DNA from 2 places in the Labrys monachus genome. Region 2 is predicted to be linked to the other one. Evidence: riboswitches for the same ligand, from Rfam matches in the RefSeq annotation. Region 2 holds a riboswitch; the other holds the start of a gene.
What was found. Region 2 has a riboswitch for S-adenosylmethionine ahead of J3R73_RS14880 (O-succinylhomoserine sulfhydrylase). Riboswitches for the same ligand answer to the same signal wherever they lie in the genome.
Positions count from the first base shown of each region.

Region 1: linked by a shared signal. The riboswitch ahead of J3R73_RS05960 (homoserine O-succinyltransferase) and the one ahead of J3R73_RS14880 (O-succinylhomoserine sulfhydrylase) in region 2 are both predicted to bind S-adenosylmethionine.

Region 1 covers NZ_JAUSVK010000001.1:1,357,252-1,364,572, forward strand. The annotation lists gene J3R73_RS05945 (fasciclin domain-containing protein) at 280-852, shown strand; gene J3R73_RS05950 (LysR family transcriptional regulator) at 1,227-2,123, shown strand; gene J3R73_RS05955 (SDR family oxidoreductase) at 2,108-2,842, opposite strand; SAM-I-IV-variant riboswitch at 3,180-3,284, shown strand; partial or broken gene J3R73_RS05960 (homoserine O-succinyltransferase) at 3,324-4,235, shown strand; gene J3R73_RS05965 (cytochrome b) at 4,289-4,858, opposite strand; gene J3R73_RS05970 (LysR substrate-binding domain-containing protein) at 5,059-6,042, opposite strand; gene J3R73_RS05975 (sugar ABC transporter ATP-binding protein) at 6,222-7,321, shown strand, end outside.
Region 2 covers NZ_JAUSVK010000001.1:3,280,502-3,287,822, forward strand. The annotation lists gene xdhB (xanthine dehydrogenase molybdopterin binding subunit) at 1-354, opposite strand, end outside; gene xdhA (xanthine dehydrogenase small subunit) at 344-1,819, opposite strand; gene uraH (hydroxyisourate hydrolase) at 1,819-2,166, opposite strand; gene J3R73_RS14880 (O-succinylhomoserine sulfhydrylase) at 2,353-3,558, opposite strand; SAM riboswitch at 3,592-3,672, opposite strand; gene J3R73_RS14885 (2'-deoxycytidine 5'-triphosphate deaminase) at 4,025-5,110, shown strand; gene J3R73_RS14890 (GNAT family N-acetyltransferase) at 5,196-5,663, opposite strand; gene tpiA (triose-phosphate isomerase) at 5,686-6,447, opposite strand; gene J3R73_RS14900 (peptidyl-prolyl cis-trans isomerase) at 6,676-7,321, shown strand, end outside.

The DNA of each region.
Region 1 (7,321 bases), 1.9 Mb from region 2:
CGCGCCGATGAAATGCCCGTGGGCAAGATCACGGCTACGTTCGCGGCGCTGCGTCGGATCAATCTCGAAATGAAAATTTCAATATCGGACCCCATTTTCAAATCAATTCGGCTGTATAGTCTCGGGCTATCACCATATCTTTCCGTAAATTAGAAGATATTCAGAATAAACGCCGCGTGGGATAAGCATATGTGATCCATGGATTCGTTTTCCCCGTATCGGGGTCGTAGCTGATTGATGCGGCGATCGATGCCTGCATCCTCACCAGGGAAACGAAACATGATCCGCAAATCCGTTCTGACCATGCTGGCCGTCGTCGGCGTTTCCGCCCTTGGCTCGGTCGCGACGCTGTCCGGCGCGTCGGCCGAGATGTCCGTCCGCGTGGGCGGCGCGCCGATGTACGCGTCCAGGACCATCATCGAGAATGCGGTCAATTCGAAGGACCACACCACGCTGGTCGCGGCCGTCAAGGCGGCGGGTCTCGTCGACACGCTCGAAGGTCCCGGGCCCTTCACCGTCTTCGCGCCCACCAACAAGGCCTTCGCCAAACTGCCTGCCGGCACCGTCGATACGCTGCTGAAGCCGGAAAACAAGGCGACGCTGACCGCCGTGCTGACCTATCACGTGGTTGCCGGGAAGATGTCGGGGGCCGACCTCATGGCGGCCGTGAAGGCGGGAGGCGGCAAGGCCACGCTCAAGACCGTCGAGGGTGGATCGCTCACCGTCGAGAAGAAGCACGGCAAGCTGGAACTGATCGACGCCAAGGGCGATCATGCGATCATCACCGTCGCGGACGTCCACCAGAGCAACGGCGTCATCCACGTGATCGACACCGTCCTCCTGCCGCAGTAGCGCCGGCTTCGGCGATGAAGGGCGCGCCGTCGACGGCGCGCCGACACGCGGCCGAAGACGCGTCAGGGCTGGGTTGGCCCGGGGGCCGTCGGCCGGAAACGGGCACGATTTGCCGGCTATTTTTCTGCGGCGGTGAGCGCGATCTCCATTTCCGGAAAAACGCCGAGAGGGTCGCATGCCGGCGGCCGGAAGGCATCTGTTCGAAATTCCGCACCGTCAGGCGGCGACCTTCCTGCGCCATGCGGCGGATATGAGGTCGGAGCTCAAGCAGACCTCATTCAAACATGGTTCCCAGCAGGCCGCGAGAACTGTCGGATACGGCGAAACACGGCTGTGCTAGAATTTCCCGACATCGTCTTCTTGCGGGGCAAAGCGTGCAATTTCGCCAACTCAAGACATTCACCGCAGTTGCAGCGACCCTCAACTTCACGCGCGCCGCGGAACAGGTCCATCTTTCCCAATCGAGTGTGACGGAACAGATTCAGGCTCTGGAGGCCGATCTTGGTGTGAAGCTCTTCAACCGCTCGCACAAGGGGCTGACGCTCACGCCGGCGGGCGAGCGCCTGCTCGGCTATGCGGGCGAACTGATCAACCTTGCTGACGAAGTCTATGCCGCCGTTGCGAGTACCTCCGCTACCCTGTCGGGAAAGCTCGTCATCGGCGGCCTTGAAACGCTTTGCTCAACCCGATTGCCGGAATTGGTCGCCGAGTTCAGCCGCCGATATCCTGCCGTCGAGATAACGCTGAAAACGGCAGACAGTGGCGGGCTGCGCAATGGAATCAGAAATGGCGATCTCGATGTGAGCTTCTTCTTCGGTGAAGCGTCGGCAGCGGCAGGTGTTCGAAGCGAAGCCGTGGTCGAAGAGGAGCTTTTGATCATCGTGCCGCCAAACCATCGGTTGGCCGGGCGGGAGTCGATCAAGCCTGAGGACCTCGTCGACGAGGCCTTTCTGGTCACCCCGCCCGGTTGCATCTACCGGAAGATGTTCGACGAGGTTTTCGCGGCGACGCTGCCAGGACGTCCGAAGCGCGCCGGCGAATTTGCAAGCATCGGTTCGATACGAGGCCTTGTCGAGGCAGGTCTCGGTTGCGCCCTGGTTCCTCGATTGGCTCTCGCTGCGCAGCCCGCCCATATCGGCGTTCCCTTGTCGGGGTCGAGCCTGACAGCGCCGATCACGATGATGTGGCGGCAGCGGCGTGTTCAATCCCCGGCGACGGACGCATTCCTCTCCACCGCCAGGGAACACCTCCGCCGTCAGACCAGACGTTGACCGCCGTCGACGTGGACCACCGTCCCGGAGATGAAGCCATTGCGCATGACCGATTCAAGGGCCTGCGCGATGTCGCGCGCCTGTCCGATCCGGCCGACCGGGAGGCGCCTGGCCATGGCTTCGAGTGCGGCGGTCTTCCCTTCGCCGGCGACCGAGTCCCAGATCGGCGTATCGACCCATCCGGGTGAAATGGCGTTCACACGTATGGGTGCGAGCTCGACGGCAAGCGCGTAGACGAGCGATTCGATCGCGCCATTGACGGCGGCCACGACCGACCCTTTTGGCGCAGGGCGATAGGCGGCGATCCCAGACGTTAAGGTGATCGATCCGGCGGCGGCAAGGCGCGGAGCGCCATGCTTGGCCAGCAGAAGTGGCGCGACCACCTTGGAATCGATAGCTCGGCGCGCCGTCGCAACGTTCATGTCGGCCAGCGGCACGTAGACACCACTCACGTCGGCGGCGGTCGAGACGATGTGGTGCAACGTGCCGACCGATCCGAACAGGCGCTCGACATCTTCTTCGTTCGTGGCGTCTGCCGTAACCGCTTGCAGGCTCGGTGCATTGCCGAGCTTTTCGCGGGCCTGAGCAAGTCGTTCCGGCGATCTACCGACAATCGTGACTGCGATACCCGCTGCGAGCAGTCTTTCGGCAAGGGCAAATCCCATGCCGGAGCTGCCGCCGACGACAAGAACATGCTCGCCAGCTTTCCCCTTTGACAATGACGGTCTCCTTCATCCTGCCGTCGGAGCACAAAAGAGCCGCTCCGACGGCAGGAGGCCTATCAGGCGACGAATATCTGAGGGAAACGGGAAGATACGATTATGTCGATCGGAGAATCCGATGACGATTTTCGGAACGAGCGCCATCGCCACGGCGTCGAGGGCGAGGTCTGGCGAGCCGATATGGAGCCGGCGGCAAATCGCATCGGGATGGCCGACGGCCGGCCGACGCCATAGCTGCCCGGTATCGGTTCCTCCCCCGGAAAGCAGCCCTGCGGCTTTCGCGCTCCGCTGCGATGTCGTCGGTTGCAAACTCGAACGGAACCGCCTAGAAAACGCCCGACATCAAGAGTTGGGCAACGCCCGACGCCAACCTGCTTCCCGAGCAAGGTGGCGCTCCCGCAAGGAGGATGTGGCCGAACCGGCAACGAAACGGGTCTCGCCACTGTCGGTCCCGCCCGCGAACCGCTGGACAGAACCGATGCCGATCAAGATTCCGGACAACCTGCCCGCCCGCTCCATCCTCGACGCGGAAGGGGTGATGGTGATGCGCGAGACGGATGCGGTGCGCCAGGACATCAGGCCGCTGCGCATCGGCCTGCTGAACCTGATGCCCGACAAGGTCAGGACCGAGACACAGTTCGCCAGGCTCCTCGGTGCCTCGCCGCTTCAGGTGGAGCTGACGCTGGTCAAGATCACCAGCCATGTCCCGCGCCATACGTCCAGCGATCACATCATCTCGTTCTATCGCAGCTGGGAGGACGTCCGGGACGAGCGCTTCGACGGCTTCATCATCACCGGCGCGCCTGTGGAGACAATGCCGTTCGAGGGGGTGACCTATTGGGACGAGCTGCGCCGCATCTTCGACTGGACGCAGACCCATGTGCACGGGTGTTTCAACGTCTGCTGGGGCGCCCAGGCCGCCGTCCATCACTTCCACGGCATGGCCAAGCACCCGCTGCCCCGCAAGATGTTCGGCGTGCATCGCCACCGTGTGCTGGAGCCGGCGTCGGCCTATCTGCGCGGTTTCTCCGACGATTTCTCGATTCCGGTCTCGCGCTGGACGGAGGTTCGGCGCGAGGAGATCCCCGCGGCAAGCGGGATGAAGGTCCTGATGGATTCGGACGAGGCGGGTCTGTGCCTGCTTCACGACCCGGCGCACCGGTCGCTCCATATGTTCAACCATGTCGAATACGACACGAATTCGCTCGCCGACGAGTATTTCCGTGATCTCGCCGCGGGCAAGCCCATCGGCCTTCCGCACGGCTATTTCCCGCAGGACGATCCCGGTCGGCCGCCGCTGAACCAATGGCGCAGCCACGCCCATCTGCTGTTCGGCAACTGGATCAACGAGCTCTACCAGACGACGCCCTTCGACCTCGCCGGCATCGGAAGCGCGAACGGCGCGCGCGGTCCCGCCCGCCCGGCCGCGGGACCCGATCTGTCCTACATGCCCGGCACCATCCGCCCGAGCACCCTGTCCTTCAGCACGTAATGATGCCCCAGCGCCGCCGCGGCATGGAGGGCGGCGATGCCGATGATCGTCCATGCCGTGTAGTCGTGCAGCGTGCCGATGAGGTGGCGCAGGCTCGGGTCGATGTCGATGAGGCGCGGCACCGAGAACAGCCCGAAGAAGGCGAAGGGCTCGTTCTGGGCCCAGCGGAACAGGAAGCCGAGGGCGACCTGTCCCACCAGCAGCACATAGAGCAGCAGGTGGATCGCCTTGGAGGCGAGGTGCTGGAGGCCGGTCGCCGCCGGCGGCAGGTCGTCCGCACGGGCGAGACGCCAGACGATGCGCAGGAGGATCACGGCGGCGAGCAGCAGGCCCATGGAGATATGGAGCGATTGCAGGCCCTTGCGCAGCCAGGTTCCGCGTTCCAGCTCGTCCCAGATCAGCGCGCTCCCGAAGAGGCAGACGACGAGGATCGCCGTCAGCCAATGCAGCAGGATCGTCACGCCGTCATAGCGGGAAGCCGCCGGCTGCATGGCGGAAGGGGCGGTGGTCTGGTCAATCATGACGGGGAAATCCGGAAAGAGGAGGACGGACGGCAAACACGCCGGGCCCGCATTCTATTCGGGCCCGCCAGTGTCACGGCGCCGAGGGTACAAGCCGCAGCATTATGAGGAATGTGTGGACGTTTTGTGGACGGCGCGCGGAATGCCTGCGGCCCGCCTCGTCGCGCCATGCCTCGTCGCGCCATGCCGCCCGGCGCCGATCAGGGGCGGGCAGGCTCATGCCCGGCGGCGAGGCCGGGAGATTTTCGCACGGCGCGGGCCTCCTCGATCGCCCAGGCGCGGAAGGCTTGCACGGACGGGTCGTCGAGGCGCGCCTCGTGGATGAGAAGGTAATATTCGCCCGCGCTCGCGATGTCGGCGGCGAGGGGAACGACGAGGCCGCGCATGCCCTCTTCATGGGCCAGGATGATATCCGGCACGAGGGCGATGCCGCGCCCTTGGCGGGCGGCGTCGAGCGACATGAAGAAATGCCCGAACTGCAGGCTCGGCACCTCGTCGGCGGCATGGCGGATGCCATGGGCACGCAGCCAGTCGGGCCACGCGTAACGGCGTGTCGAGGTATGGATGAGCGGATAGAGGGCCAGGTCCTCGGCCGTAACCGGCGAGTGCCGGATCAGGCCGGGCGCGCAGACCGGGCGGAGCCTGTCGGGGAAGAGCTCGTCCGCGTGGATGCCGTCCCAGCGCGTGACCATGGACAATTCGATGCGCGGCTGCGTCCGTTCATAGTGGCGCCCGGGCAGCCGGCCGACCCTGATGGCGATGTCGGTGGCGAGGAGATCGGCCGGCTCGATCGACGAGACGATCCTGACCTCGATATCGGGATTGCGGCTGGTGAACAGATGCAGGCGCGGCATCAGCCAGACCGTCGCGATCGTCGGCAGCGCCGTGATCGTCAGTTTCTTCTTGGCGTCGCGCCGTCCGAACCGGTTGGCGGCCCGTTCGAGATCGTCGAGCATCGCCTCGACGACGCGGAAAAGCTGCTCGCCCTCCGGCGTGAGCTCGATCCGGCGGGTCATGCGCCGGAACAGGGGCTCGCCGCAATAGGCTTCCAGTTCCTGGACCTGCCGGCTCACCGCGCCCTGGGTGAGGCTGAGTTCCTCCGCCGCCTTGGTGAAGGACAAATGCCTGGCCGAGGCCTCGAAGCCGCGCAGGGCGTTCAAGGGCGGCAGACGCCTTTTTCGCATCCGGTCTCTCCTTCATGCATGAGGCTAGCTCATGCATGAGCGCGAAACAATTCGTTTGTGAAAAGGGGGGGAGGGTTCCATCGTCCGGACACAGGGCGATGCGCGAAACGGGAAACCCGGCGCGCGGAGCCTGCAACCCCGGTCGGCTCGCATCGCTGCTTCCCGGGAGGGAGGTGTCGATGCAAGCACTGGTTGACGACGTCCTGAGCGCCACGGACATCGAGAAGCACTATGGCGCGACCTGCGCCTTGCGCAGCGCCACCCTGCGGCTCAGGCCCGGCCGGGTGCATGCCCTGCTCGGCGAGAACGGCGCGGGCAAGAGCACCCTCGTCAAGATCATCGTCGGCGCAGTGCGTCCGGATGGCGGGACCGTGGCGATCCAGGGCCGGTCCGCCTCGTTCCAATCCGTCGCCCAGGCGATCGCCGCCGGCATCGTGCCGATCTACCAGCATCTGAGCCTCTTCCCCGAACTCTCCGTGCTCGAAAACCTTTCGGCCTTCTCCCTGGCGGCGGGGGGCACGCATCTGGCGCGGTCGGCGCTCGTGCCGCGGCCGGACGCCGCGCGCTGGCTCGAACAGGTGGGTCTGGCCCTCGATCTCGACATGCCCGTCGCGGCGCTTTCCCTCGGCGAGCGCCAGCTCCTGGAGATCGCCCGCGGCCTCGGCCGGAACTGCCGCGTGCTCGTGCTCGACGAACCCACCGCGGCCCTCAACGGCGACGAGACCGAGAGGCTGTTCGGCGTCGTCCGGCGCCTGTGCGCCGAGGGCACGGCGATCCTCTTCATCTCCCATAAGTTCGACGAGATCGAGACGCTCGCCGACGATGTCACCGTCCTGCGCGACGGCCGCACTGTCATCGAGGGCGCGGCGATCGCCTCCCATTCGCGCGAGGATCTCGTCCGCGCGATGCTCGGCGCCGTCGTCCCCGCCGGCCACCGCGGCGTCCGTCTGCAGGGGGAGCCGGTACTGTCGGCCAGCGGGCTGCGCCTGGGACCGGGACGGCCGCCGCTGACCCTCGGCATCCGGGCCGGCGAGATCGTCGGCATGGCTGGCCTCGTCGGCTCGGGCGCCCTCCGGCTCGCCGCCTGCATGGCCGGCGCGGTGCCGGCAGACGGGCTGATCCGGGTAGGGACGCGGCATTTCCGGGCCGGGGATCGCAAGGCCGCAGTGAAGCTCGGTGTCGGCTACGTCCCCGGGGACCGCCATGCCGAGGGCCTGTTCCTCTCCATGAGCGCCGTCGGCAATGGTTCCTCGAGCGCGCTGGCGCGGTTCTCGCGGGC
Region 2 (7,321 bases):
CCGGCTGCGCCCGACGACGGCGAACACGACCTGGGAATGGAACTCGATGCTCTCCTCCGCCAGGCACGGGTCGCAGTCGAAATCGACCGGCGAGACGTCGTTGCGGCCGGGCACGTCGGCCGCCGTCAGCACGGCGACCACGCCCGGCGCCGCGCGCACCGCCTCCAGGTCCATGACGAGGATCCGCCCGGCCGCGATCTTCGAGCCCACCGGAACGACATGCAGCGTGCCGGCGGGTTCGGGCACGTCGTCGACATAGAGGGCGGCGCCGGCGACGTGCTTCGTCGCCGAATCATGCGGTCGCGACCGGCCGGCCGCCGTCGTTTCGCTCGGCAGTGACGGTTTATGCAGCATCGGCACGCTCCCGGCGGCCCAGCAATCGCGTCTCGGTGGTTTCGGCGCCCGCGACCTCGACCAGCGCCTTCATCAGCAGCGCACGCGCCACCTCCTGGCGATATTCGGCGGAGGCGCGCATGTCGGCGATCGGCTGGAAATCCCGGCCGAGCGCATCGAGCGCCTTCGGCCAGGTCGAACTGTCGTCGAGATCGATGCCGGCGAGCGCCGCCTCGGTCTGCTTGCCGCGCCTCGGCGTCGCCGCCATGCCGCCGAACGCCACGCGGGCGCCGGCGATGCGGCCGTCCTCCAGCGTGAACTTGAACGCGCCCATCACCGCCGAGATGTCCTCGTCGAAGCGCTTGGAGATCTTGTAGCAGCGGAAGGCCTCGTCCGGCCGCAACCTCGCCAGGGCGAGCCCGACGACGAATTCGCCGGCAAGCCGATCCTGCTTGCCATAGGCGACGAAGAAGTCCTCCAGAGGCAGGGACCGGCCGTCGTCACCGCGGCGCAGATAGAGCTTGGCGCCGAGCGCGATCAAAGCGGGCGCGAGGTCGCCGATTGGGGAGCCGTTGGCGATGTTGCCGCCGACCGTCCCGGACGCCCGCACCTGCGTGGAGCCGAAGCGGCGCATCAGCTCGCCGAGATCGGGGTCGACGCCGGCAAGCACGTCCAGCGCCCGGGCATGCGTCACCGCGGCTCCCATCGAAATGCCCTCGGCATTGACGGACAGGCGATCGAGCTTTTCCACGCGGCCGAGCCAGATGATTTTCCGGAGGTCGCGCAATTGCTTGGTGATCCACAGGCCGACATCCGTGGCGCCGCCCACCAGCGTCGCGTCGGGATGGCGCAGATAGAGTCGGGCGAGCGAATCCACCGAGGCGGGTGCCGCAAAGAAGCGCTGCTCATCGCCGACGAAGACGTCGACGCCGTCATGGAGGACCGCGAGCGAGCGCACCGTCCCGGCCTTCTCCCGGGCGAACGCGTCCGTCGCCAGCCCGGCGCAGACGGACATCGCAGCATCGATGATCGGCCGGTAGCCGGTGCAGCGGCACAGATTGCCGGCGAGCTGGTCGGTCACGGTCTGCCGCGAGACCGGGCGCGTCCCCTCCTGGTAGAGCGAGAACAGCGACATCACGATGCCCGGCGTGCAGAAGCCGCATTGCGAGCCGTGGTGGTCGACCATGGCCTGCTGGACCGGATGCAGAGCGTCGCCCTCGGCCAGATCCTCGACGGCGACGAGTTCGCAGCCGTCGACCATGCCGGTCAGCGTGATGCAGGCGTTGACGGGCTCATAATGCAGCGCTCCGTCGCGCATCCGGCCGAGCACCACCGTGCAGGCGCCGCAATCGCCTTCGTTGCAGCCTTCCTTGGTCCCGACGGCGCGCTTGGTCAGGCGCAGGTGATCGAGCAGGGTCTCCTTGGGATCGAGCCCTTCGACGGTTTCGATGACGCCCTTGCGCAGATAGCGAATCGACTGGCGCATCAGCTGCCTCGATAGGTTGAGTAGCCATAGGGCGAGACCAGCAGAGGCACGTGATAATGCGTCGGCTCGGCCAGCCCGAAGCGGATCGGTATGGCGTCGAGAAAGGCGGGCTCCGGCAGCACGACGCCATTGGCCCGAAAATAGTCGCCCGCTTCGAAGACGATCTCGTAGCTGCCCGCGGCGAAATCATCGTCCGCGAGAAGCGGCCGGTCGACCCGACCGTCCGCATTGGTGACGCATTCGGCGAGCACCGCGCCGTCGGCGAGGCGGCGCAAGGTCAGCTTCAGGCCGGCGGCGGGCCTGCCGGCGCTGGTGTCCAGGACATGTGTCGTCAAACGGCCTGCCATCGAACGCCTCAAATCGGAGCAACGTCATATTTGCCTCTTTTGGCGGCGGCGAAAAGAGGAGGCGGCAGAATATTCGTCCGACGCTTGCAGATTTGGCCCGCCGGCCGGCCGTTACTCGAAGCAAAGATGCCGATCGGTGGGCCGCCCCGGCCGTCCGGAGGGGGGCCTCCCCCGATCCGCTGCTCCTCAAGCCTGATCGAGCGCCTGGAGGAAATCCTCGACGAGGTCGTCGGCATCCTCGATTCCGGCGGAGAAGCGCAGCATGCCCTGGCGAATGCCCATGCCGAGGCGCTGGTCCTCGTCGAAGCGCTGATGCGTCGTGGTCGAGGGATGGGTCACCAGGCTCTTGGCGTCGCCGAGATTGTTGGAGATCCGGGTCACCCTGAGCGCGTTCGCGACCCGGAACGCACCCTGCTTGCCGCCGGCCACCTCGAAGGTCACCAGCGTGCCGCCGGCCTTCATCTGGCGGCGGGCGAGCGCCGCCTGCGGATGGTCGTCCCGGAAGGGGTAGATCACGCGCTCGACCGCCTTGTGCGCCGCCAGGACATCGGCGACCCGCGCGGCATTGGCGACCTGCTTTTCCACCCGCAGCGGCAGGGTCTCGATGCCCTTCAGCATCACCCAAGCGTTGAACGGGGAGATGGAAGGCCCGGTCTGGCGCAGATAGGTCTGGATGTGGTCGGCGATGAACTTCTCGGAGGCGAGGATCACGCCGGCCAGGCACCTGCCCTGCCCGTCTATATGCTTGGTGGCGGAATAGACGACGCAGGTGGCGCCCAGTTCCAGCGGGCTCTGCAGCATCGGCGTGGCGAAGACGTTGTCGACGACGAGGGAGGCACCGGCATCCCTGGCAATGGCAGCGATCGCCGCGATATCGAGGATTTCGAGGGTCGGATTGGTCGGGCTCTCGAGAAAGAAGACCTTGGTCTCCGGCCGCACGGCCGCACGCCACTGGTCGAGATCCGTGCCGTCGACCAGCGTCGAAGCGACGCCGAAGCGCGGCAGCAGCTCTTCGATCACATAGCGACAGGACCCGAAGAGAGCCTTCGCCGCAACGATGTGATCCCCGGCCTTGACCTGCCCGACCAGCGCCGCGGTGACGGCGGCCATGCCGGAGGCGGTGGCTCGGGCGGCCTCGGCACCCTCCAGCTCGGCCATGCGCCGCTCGAACATGGCGACGGTGGGATTGGAGAAGCGGCTGTAGATGAAGCCCGCTTCGTCGCCCTTGAACCGGGCCTCGGCCGCCTCGGCCGTGTCGTAGACGAAGCCCTGCGTGAGGAACAGCGCCTCGGACGTCTCCCCGAACTGCGAGCGGGATGTGCCCGCATGGACCAGGCGCGTTGCAGGGCGCCAGTTGCGGGGGGATGCGGACTTCGATGAGGGATCGTTCATTTGCGGCATTCCTGTAGCCGCAGTCGAGCGCGAACGCTCTTCCCCACGGCCCCTTTAGCAAGTTGTTTTACGTGGCTGCAAGCCGGCCGGCCCAAATTCACCACGACGAAGCCTGTGATTAGCCCCAAGCATCCATGGCGTCAACGGAAGGTTTCGTCTAGAGCGTTGTGAGTCAAGGTTCGCAGGACCGGGCAGGACGATGCACCGCGTGTCGCCGTTCCCTCGACGGGAAGGGCCGATACGAGGCGTCGCGGCGGGAGGACTTTCCGGGAAAGCCCGCGGGGAGCCTCGATGCCGTTCGGGCGGCGCCTCTTCGTCCGCACGGCCCTGCATGCCGCCCGGGGCGGCCGTCGCAACGTGGATTTCGCCGGAGGCCGGTCACCGGGAAACGGTGAAGATCCGGAACCAACATCATCGCGCTCCCGCAGGGCGGAACGGACATATGATTTCTCGACAGGCAGCTTCCATGCACTCTTCCGGCATCCTGCCCTACCAGGCGATTTCCGCGCTCGTCGAGAAGGGGGCGATCCGCATGGACCGTCCGCTCGCCGACGACCAGATCCAGCCCGCGAGCCTCGACCTGCGGCTGGGCACCAAGGCCTATCGCATGCGCGCGAGCTTCCTGCCGGGCCCGCGCAACACCGTCGCCGAGCGCATCGCCGACCTCGCCTTGCATGAGATCGACCTGACCGAGGGGGCCGTCCTGGAGACGGGCTGCGTCTATATCGCGCCGCTCATCGAGAGCATCGCCATGCCGGACGGCCTGCTGGCGTCGACCAATCCGAAGAGCTCGACCGGGCGCCTGGACGTCTTCACCCGGGTGATCACCGACCATGCCCGCGCCTTCGACCAGGTCGAGGCGGGCTATGACGGCCCGCTCTATGCCGAGATCGGCCCGCGCACCTTCCCCGTGCTGGTGCGCACCGGCTCGCGCCTGTCGCAGATCCGCTTCCGCCGCGGCGACGCGCATATCGCCGACGCCGAGTTGCGCGAATTGCAGCGCCGCATGCACCTCGTGTCGACGCCCGACCCGGACATCGCCGGCGGAGTCGCCGTGTCCGTCGATCTCTCGGGCATCGAGGACGGCATCGTCGGCTATCGCGCCAAGCGCCATACCGCCGTGGTCGACATCGACAGGCGCGCCGCCTTCGACCTGCTCGATTTCTGGGAGCCCATCCGCCATCGCGGCAAGAACGAGATGATCCTCGATCCCGACGAATTCTATATCCTCGCATCGAAGGAAGCCGTGCATGTTCCGCCGGACTTCGCCGCCGAGATGGTGCCCTTCGACCCGCTGGTCGGCGAATTCCGCGTCCATTATGCCGGCTTCTTCGACCCCGGCTTCGGCTATTCGCCGGACGGGCTGGAGGCGGCGCGGGCGGTGCTGGAGGTGCGTTCGCGCGAAGTGCCCTTCATCATCGAGGACGGCCAGATCGTCGGGCGGCTGATCTATGAGCGGATGCAGGAGCGCCCCTCCGTCCTCTACGGCGCCGGCCTCAGCTCGAATTATCAGGGCCAGGCGCTGAAGCTCTCCAAGCATTTCAGGACGTGAGCCCAAGGGTCGGCGGACAGGACTCGCCGGACCTTCCCGTTCCCTGAGCGGGCCGTGCCGATCGGCGGCCGGCGCGCCATCCTTTCTAGAGCGGCTTCACCATGCGGACGCTTTCAGCGGCGAAGCCGCTCTTCTCGTAAAAGTGGAGCGCGCGGCCGTTGCTCGAGAACACGTCGAGCGAGAGCGACCGGTAGCCGTTCTCCCGCGCCCATTCCTCAGCGGACCGCAGCAAGGCCTGCGCCACCCCCCGGCCCTCGGCCGCGTCCACGACGGCGAGCAGGGCGACATAGCCATTGGCCTCGCCGGTGATGCCGTCATGGCCCGGCAAAGCGTGCAGGAAGCCGAGCTTCGCGCCCTCGCCGTCGACCGCGATGACCGTCAGAGCCTCGGGAGGCGGATCCCGGAGATTGGCGGCCGAATATTCGTCCTGGAACGCGCCGATCTCCGCGGCCGTATGGCCAGCCGTCCGGATCCCCGCGGCCAGACGGGCGCCGAGGCCCAGCATGAAGCCGAGATCCTCCGCCCCCTCCACCCTGCGGACAGCGATGCCCATTGTGCCCATTGTCTGCACGGCCTCAGCGATAGGCTGCGGCGATCCCGAGAAAATCCGTCGCCTTGAGCGAGGCGCCGCCCACCAACGCGCCGTCGACATTGTCGACCGCCATCAGTTCGGCCGCATTGGACGGCTTGACGGAACCGCCATAGAGAATGCGCAACTCATGGCCTTCGCCCTCAAGGGCCTCGACCAGGCGCGAGCGGATGAAGTCGTGCACCACCTTGACGTCGTCGACCGTCGGCGTCAGGCCCGTGCCGATCGCCCATACCGGCTCATAGGCGATCACGGTGTTGGCGCCGGTGGCACCGGCCGGCAGAGAGCCGGCAAGCTGGGTGCCGACGACATCGATCGTCCTGCCGGCCTCGCGTTCGGCCTGCGTCTCGCCGATGCAGATGATGGCGACCAGCCCGGCGCGGCGCGCCGCTTCCGCCTTGGACCGCACGAGCGCATCCGACTCCCCGTAGCAGACCCGCCGCTCGGAATGGCCGACGATGACGTAGCTCGCGCCGGCGTCCTTCACCATCTCCGCCGAGACGTCCCCGGTATGGGCGCCCGAGGATTTGGGATGACAGTCCTGCGCGCCGATCTTGATGTGCTGGCCGGCCGCCGCGGCCGCAAAGCGGGAGATGAGCGTGAAAGGCGGGCAGATCAGGACCTCGGCGCGACCGACCTCGCGGGCCGCGACACCGGTGGCGATGGCGTCGAACTCGTTCACCCCCAGCACGAGGCCGTTCATCTTCCAGTTTCCCGCAACCAGCGGGCGGGGCCGAATTGCCGTCATCGCGATCATCCTCTTGTTGTTTTCGCGTGATTAGCAACCTCGTCCGGCATCGGCAAGGATCAATGCCGTCGCGCTGCCCACCGCGATCGCCCCGAGCCCCCGATCCGCCCCGGCAGGAAACTCGTAGACTCGCCATTGCGGCGCTTCATCCCCATCCCTATGATGCGCCCCTTTTCGCCCCGGGGCCATCCGCGCCGGCCGGGCTCCACGGAACAGAACGAACCGCCTATGCTGAGCTCACTTCGCACGACAATGTCCAAAGGCCCCGCCAAGGTCGTCACCGGCGTGGTCATGGCCCTCCTGATCGGCAGTTTCGCCCTCTGGGGGATCGAGGACGTTTTCCGCGGCGGCGGTTCGTCCAACGTCGCTTCCGTCGGCAACACCGAGATCTCGTCGGAAGCCTATATGGAAGCCTATCGCCAGCGCACCGCCGCGATCACGCGGCAGACCGGCAAGGGCATCACCCCAGAGATCGCGCGCGCCTTCGGGCTCGACAAGCAGGTGCTGAACGCTCTCCTCGCCGATGCGACGCTCGACAACCGGACGGTGAAATACGGTCTCGGGCTCGACCAGCAGAAGACCGTGCAGGCCGTCGTCAACGATCCCAACTTCCAGGTCAGCCGGACGCCGGGACAACCGCCGGTGTTCGATCCCGTCGCCTTCCGGCAATTGCTGCAGGAGAACGGCCTGAGCGAGCAGGGATTCTTCAACCGCCAGCGCCAGGTCTATGTGCGCGGACAGCTCGACCAGGCCTTCGCCGAAGGCGGCCCCGTGCCCGTGGCGCTGCAGCAGGCCGTCGCGCGCTACAGCCAGGAGAAGCGCAACATCTCCTATTTCGTTCTGCCGCAGAGCTCGGTGGGCGATGTCGGCCAGC